DNA from 2 places in the Paracoccus sp. DMF genome. Region 1 is predicted to be linked to the other one. Evidence: riboswitches for the same ligand, from Rfam matches in the RefSeq annotation. Region 1 holds a riboswitch; the other holds the start of a gene.
What was found. Region 1 has a riboswitch for cobalamin ahead of nrdH (glutaredoxin-like protein NrdH). Riboswitches for the same ligand answer to the same signal wherever they lie in the genome.
Positions count from the first base shown of each region.

Region 2: linked by a shared signal. The riboswitch ahead of E3D03_RS00100 (TonB-dependent receptor plug domain-containing protein) and the one ahead of nrdH (glutaredoxin-like protein NrdH) in region 1 are both predicted to bind cobalamin.

Region 1 covers NZ_SOKV02000010.1:91,217-94,562, forward strand. Annotated here, with positions in the region: gene nrdE (class 1b ribonucleoside-diphosphate reductase subunit alpha) at 1-1,133, opposite strand, end outside; gene nrdI (class Ib ribonucleoside-diphosphate reductase assembly flavoprotein NrdI) at 1,115-1,540, opposite strand; gene nrdH (glutaredoxin-like protein NrdH) at 1,545-1,766, opposite strand; cobalamin riboswitch at 1,858-2,043, opposite strand; gene E3D03_RS08295 (SDR family oxidoreductase) at 2,236-2,997, shown strand; gene E3D03_RS08300 (DUF6635 family protein) at 2,994-3,346, opposite strand, start outside.
Region 2 covers NZ_SOKV02000001.1:15,428-18,773, reverse strand. Annotated here, with positions in the region: gene E3D03_RS00100 (TonB-dependent receptor plug domain-containing protein) at 1-1,659, opposite strand, end outside; cobalamin riboswitch at 1,818-2,015, opposite strand; gene E3D03_RS00095 (CbtA family protein) at 2,144-2,947, opposite strand; gene E3D03_RS00090 (CbtB domain-containing protein) at 2,960-3,169, opposite strand; cobalamin riboswitch at 3,225-3,293, opposite strand.

The sequences.
Region 1 (3,346 bases):
ATGCGGCCATGCACGGGGTTGGCGCGGTTCACCGTGTCCTCGAACATGATATAGGGATAGCCGCTTTCGAACTGGATCTCGGCCAGGGTCTGGAAGAAGGCGCGCGCGTTGATCTTGCGCTTCTTGATGCGCTTGTCGTCGACCATCTCGGCATATTTCTCGGTCACCGAGATTTCCGAGAAGGGCACGCCATAGACCTTCTGGATGTCATGCGGCGAGAACAGGTACATGTCCTCGTTGCGCTTCGCCAGCTCGAAGGTCACGTCCGGGATCACCACGCCAAGGCTCAGCGTCTTGATGCGGATCTTCTCGTCGGCGTTCTCGCGCTTGGTATCCAGGAAGCGCAGGATGTCGGGGTGATGCGCGTTCAGATAGACCGCGCCCGCGCCCTGACGCGCGCCCAGCTGGTTAGCATAGCTGAACGAATCCTCCAGCAGTTTCATCACCGGGATCACGCCCGAGGACTGGTTCTCGATGCCCTTGATCGGCGCGCCGGCCTCGCGCAGGTTGGTCAGCATCAAGGCCACGCCGCCGCCGCGCTTCGACAGCTGCAGCGCCGAGTTGATCGAGCGGCCGATCGACTCCATGTTGTCTTCCAGCCGCAGCAGGAAGCACGAGATCAGCTCGCCGCGCGACTTCTTGCCGGCATTGAGGAAGGTCGGCGTCGCCGGCTGGAAGCGGCCCGACAGGATCTCCTCCATGAAGCGCATGGCCAGGCCCTCGTCGCCGCGCGCCAGCGCGAGCGCGACCATGACCACGCGGTCCTCATAGCGTTCCAGGTAGCGCTGGCCGTCGCGGGTCTTCAGCGTATAGCTGGTGTAATACTTGAACGCGCCCAGGAAGGTCGGGAAACGGAACTTCTTCTGATAGGCGGCATCCCAGATCGCGCGCTGGAAGTTCTTGGAATACTGGTCCAGCACCTCGGGCTCGTAATAGCCCTCGTCGACCAGATAGCGCAGCTTCTCGTCGAGGTTGTGGAAAAACACCGTGTTCTGGTTGACATGCTGCAGGAAATACTGCCGCGCGGCCTTGCGATCCGCGTCGAAGCGGATGCGGCCGTCGGCATCGTAAAGGTTCAGCATCGCGTTCAGCGCGTGATAGTCGAGCTCGGCCTTTACGCCATCGTCAAGCATTCCGTCCCCCAGAATTTGTTGAGCCCCGCCAGCACGCGGGAAATGTCCAGATCAGTCCCCGCCAGCTCGAATCGATACAGCACGGGGACGTTGCACTTGTCAGAAATCACCCTGCCGGCCAAGGCGTAAGTCGCCCCGAAATTCCGGTTGCCGGTGGCGATGACGCCGCGCAAGCCGGCGCGGCGGTCGGGATCGTTCAGGAAATGGATGACCTGCTTCGGGACAGCCCCGCGCCCTTCGCCATCGGCAAAGGTCGGGCAGATCAGCACATAGGGCCGGGCCGGCGCCGGCATCGCGTCCTTGGGCGAGATCGGGACACGCAGGGCGCGCAGGCCCAGCCGTGCCGCGAAACGCGCCGTATTCCCCGAGGCCGAGGAGAAATAGACCAGATCGCCCCCGCCGGCCATGGCCTTAGGACAGGCGGCCGATCATGTCGGGACGGAAGCCGGCCCAATGCGCCTCGCCGGCGACGACGACCGGCGCCTGGCGATAGCCCAGCGAGGTGACCAGTTCCATCGCCGCGTCATCCTCGGTCAGGTCGACCAGGTGATAGTCCAGGCCGCGCGCATCCAGGGCGCGGGTGGTGGCGGTGCATTGCACGCAGGCGGGCTTGGAATAAACGGTGATGGACATGCCTCTGCTCCTTTTATTGCTGTGGGCAGCACAGGGCCGGGCCGATGGCCAGGCCATCGCGCCGATCAAGCCCCGCGCCCGCCGCACGGTGTCGTCCTTTCAGCGTCATGGCAGGTCTTCTGACTCGCAGGTCTCGGCTCGGCTGGCCTTCCCGGTTTCCCAGTGGCGTTCCAGCGTCGCTCACCGCTTACAGCTGCGGGGGCAGTGCCGGATTCGCACCGGCTTCCCTCTTCGTCTCCCGGCCGAAACCGGATTAACCATGACCCGCCCAGTAAGCCATGAGCGCGCCCGGTCGTCAACCACATATAGTGTCGGTTCCGGGGGTATCCACAGAGATATGGTGTCCCTGTGGACAATTACCCGCATGCGGGACCTTAACGCGAACACCCGGTTACCGGCGCAAGAAACCGGGTGTTCCGCTTCAGGCCCCGGCCCATGCTGGCCCCGCAACAAGCAAGGGAAAAGCAGGATGCTGCTCAAGGACAAGACCTTCATCGTCACCGGCGCCTCCAGCGGCATCGGCACGGCCGCGGCGCAGATCTTCGCGGCCGAGGGCGCGCGGCTGGTGATCTCGGCCCGGCGCGAGGATCGGCTTGCCGACCTCGCAGCCCGAATCGATCAAGGCGCGGGCCGCGTCGCGGTGCTGGCCGGCGATGTCACGGCGCCCGGCCATGCCGAGGCGCTGGTCGCGCTGGCGCAGGAGCGCTTCGGCGGGCTCGACGGCGCCTTCAACAATGCCGGGCAGATCGGCTCGGGCGCGCGGGTGCACGAGATCCCGGACGCGGAATGGCAGCGGTTGATCGCCACCAACCTGACCGCCGCCTTCCTGGCCGCGCGGGCGCAGGTGCCGGCGCTGCTGGCGCGGGGCGGGGGCGCGCTGGTCTTTACCGGCAGTTTCATCGGCCATACCGCGGTGCTGCCGGGCATGGGCGGCTATGCCGCGGCCAAGGCCGGGCTGATCGGGCTGGTGCAGGCGCTGGCGGTGGATTACGGCCCAGAGCGCATCCGCGCCAATGCGCTCTTGCCCGGCGGCACCCTGACCGAGATGGCGGGCGATGCCGCGACCAACCCCGACACGGCGGATTTCATCGCCGGCCTGCATGCCCTGAAGCGCATGGCCCGGCCCGAGGAGATCGCCCGCGCGGCGCTGTTCCTGCTGTCCGACCACGCGAGCTTCGTCACCGGCACGGCGATGCTGGCCGATGGCGGCAATTCTATCTGCAAGGTCTAGCCCTTCAGGCTGCGCCACAGGCTCAGGCAGGCATCGGTCAGGTCGCCCAGCCGGGCCAGCAGGTGCTCGCGCTCCAGCGCCGGCGCCTCGGCGGCGCGGTCGAGCCGCGCAAGCAGCCGCATGATCCGGCGCCGGTGCGTGCCCGCGGCCAGTTGCAGCGGGTCGGCGATCAGCCCGGCGAAGGTCGTCAGCACCGAGGCGAGCACCGCCAGCCCGAACCCGGTCGCGATCACTTCGAGCGTGGAAAGCTCGCGCGGGAAGATGCCGTACCACAGCCCGCCGGCCCAGCTTCCCAGCGCGAAATCCTGGATCGCCTGACTTTGCGCCCGCATGTCGGCCAGCGGCACGG
Region 2 (3,346 bases), on a different contig from region 1:
GCCCGCGACATAGCGCAGTTCCGCCGACAGGCCGCCGCGGCCGGCCGCGAAATCCGCCTGTCCGCGCAGGTTGACCTGATGCCGGGGCACGCGCGCGACGCGGCTGCCATCCTGCTGGCGCGCGTCGGTATAGGTATAGTCGGCGCCGATGCGGATCGCGTCCGTCACCTGCATGGCCGTGGTGACCTCGAAGCCCTTGCGCGTGCTGGTGCCGTTAAGGTTCACTGAGGTCTCGCCCGAGCCGGTGATCAGATCCTCGACATCGCTGTGGAAGATGGTCGCGCCCAGCGTGCCCCGCCCGCCGGCATAGGACAGATCGGCGCCCAGCTCGTAGCCAAGGCTGCGTTCGGGGCGCAGGTCCGGGTTGCCCGCGTAAGAGCCGGGGATATAGCCGAATTGCTGGAACATGTCAGGATTGACCACGGCCCGGCCCGCCGCCGCGCGCAGGCGGATGTCCTGGCCCGGCACCTGCCAGCCGGCCGACAGGTTCCACGAGGTCGCGTCCTTGAAGCCGTCGTTCAGGTCGCGGCGGATGCCGGCCTGCAGGTCGATGTCCGGGTCGAGATTGCCCAGATATTCCAGCGCCAACGCGGTCGTGTCGCGTTCATAGATTCCGCCGGGCGCATAGGAGCTGCGATAGGTTTCGCGTTCGGTGGCGGCGCTGAAATTCAGGCGATGGCGGGTGCTGGCCAGATCGGCGCCGTCGATGGCCCAGCTGCCCAGATATTGCACGCCGCGGCGGCGGGCAGCGTCGTCATAGTCATAGGCGCCGTCGTTCAGGAACAGGGTGTCCTGATTGGTGCCCGAAACGGTCAGCCGGTTGGACAGCCGCCCGTCCAGCGCCTGCGCCTCGATCCAGAGCGTTCCGAAGACCTCGTTCCGGTCGGCGGTCAGCGGTGCGTCGATCAGGTAGTCGTCGGGGGTGGGCACCGGCACGAAGCTGCCAAGGTCATAGCCGTATTCCTGCCAGCTGCGGCGCAGGGCGAAGCCTGCGCTGACGCTTTCGGTCAGGTCATAGCGGCCGCGCAGCCCGATCGTGTCGCGGTCGTTGAAATCGCGGTCGCCGCCGGAGCGCGAGGCATCCTCGCCCTCGACATGGCGCGATTCCAGCGACAGCACCAGTTCGCTGCGCGCGTCCGAATAGCTGACATGGCCGTTGGCCGCGCGGGTGCCCAGCCCGCCGATCTCGACCCCGCCGCCATAGCGGAATCCCGCCCCGCGCGCGCGCCGCGTGGTGATCGAGACGACGCCCGCGGCCGCGTTCGAGCCGTAGATCGCCGATTGCGGGCCGCGCAGCACCTCGATCCGGTCGATATCGGCGGCGGTCATGCCCGAAAAGGTATAGTCGCCGGAGGCCGGAGAGTTCGCCTTGACCCCGTCGATCAGCACGAGGACGTGGCCGGGTTCGCTGCCGCGGATGCGCAGCTTGGTCAGCGTCTCGCCGGTCGAGGTGACGGCCACGCCCGGCACGCTGCGCAGCGCGTCCTGCACGGTGGCGAGGCCGCGCGCCTCGATCTCCTCGGCGGTCAGCACGGTCGAGGCGCGGCCATAGGCATCGCTGGCGATGGGGCTGAGGCCGGCCGACAGGATCACGGGATCCAGGATGACGGCCTCCTGCGCCGCCGCGACGGCCGGCACCAGCGCCGCCGCCAGAGTCATTATGGAAGCTCGGGTCCGAAACATGCCTTGACCTTTCCGGGCACGGGCCGCAGCCCGCGGGTTGCAGAACTGCCCTTCGAACAGGCCGATCGGCCCGCCCGCCGGGGGGTGAGCGTCACCTCTGCGGAACGGCCGCTTTCCCGGTGCGCCCCGCGCCGGGAATGGGTGAACGCCTCGGCAGGTCTCCTGACTCGCGGATCGTCGCTTCGGCCGGCCTTCCCGGGAGCGTCCCAGTGGCATCGTCGACCGTTGCTCGCCGCCTACAGTTGCGGGGGCAGTGCCGGATTGGCCCAAGGGGCGTGCCGGCTTCCCTTTTCATCCGGCAAGGCGCCGGAACCGAAGCAGCCACCTGTTCGCGCGACCAGGCCCCGGCTGTCAAGGGGTCTGGCCCGGCCCGCATGCGGCGGCGGCCGTGGTTTTCACGCCGGAGCCGAACGAAAAAGGCGCCGGACCCGCCGGCGCCCTGTCATTTTGCCGCAGGGGATCAGGCCAGCCGCTGCCGCAAGCCCGGGTCACGGGCCAGCGACCCTTGCACGAGCTGGCCGAAGATCAGCCCGATCCCGGCCCAGAGCATTGCCACGATCACCAGCGACACGCTGCGGAACTGCCAGAGCAGGTCGCCCGGAAAGCCGGCCGGCACCTCGTTGATGGCGGGCAGGACGAGGCCGGCGACGACCACCAGGACCAGATAGGCCAGCCCGCCCAGGATGCCGGCGCGCCAGCGGTCGCGGCCGCTGCGCGCCACTGCCACCGCGATCACCATGGCGATGAGCGACAGCGCCATCATGGCAAAGAACATCTGCGTGCGCAGGCCGATGGTCTCGCCATGACCCACGGCGGGCGGGTTGGCCGGGTATTTCAGGAAGGGCACCAGCACGACCGAGACATAGCCCAGCACCGCCATCACCCCCGCCGTCGCCCGCGCGCCCAGATGCGAGAACCGGCCCTGCACGAAGGCGAAGACCAGCGCGAAAAGCCCGCCCAGGCCGGCGCCGAACACCGCCATGCCGGTCAGCAGGCCGATGCCGGCCTGGGTGGCGCGGCTGATGCCCTCGCCCACGCCATGGGAATGGGAATGGCCGGCGGGTTCGGGCTCGGCCGTGGCAGCGGCGGTCGGCGCGTCGTGGCCGTGGTCATGAGCGTGTTCGGGGGCGGCGGGCGCGCCCGCTTCCTCCAGCGCGATGGCGGCGGCGACCGGCGGCTCGCCCCAGACCTTGCCGACGCCAAAGGCCAGCACACCCGCGATCAGCCCGGCAATCATGCCGAGCACCAGATAACGTCCTGTCATGGGGGCTGCTCCTCAGTGGCAGGGAAAGCCGAGAAGGTGGCGCGCGTCATGCACGAATTCATGCACGCCGGTGCCGTCGAGAAGCGCGACCGCGCCCTGTTCGGTGCTGACGAAATACAGCGCCAGCAGCATGACCAGCCCGGCGAAGATCGCCCAGGGCGCCCATTCGCCCAAGGGAATCGGGCGGCTGCGGAAATCGTCTGTGGCTTCGGTATAGGCCATCGCAATGCTCCTTCGGATACGCGTCCGGTTGGGATGTTGACATGCCCGGGCTCGGGGTCTGACTTCCGCCCCTGATGGGCGCGGTTACAGTGGCGCGACCGTGCCGGAGTTCCACCGGCTTCCCGCGACTGGGCAATGCCGGGCAAGCTGCGCTGCAGAGCGGCAAATGTCAAAGCA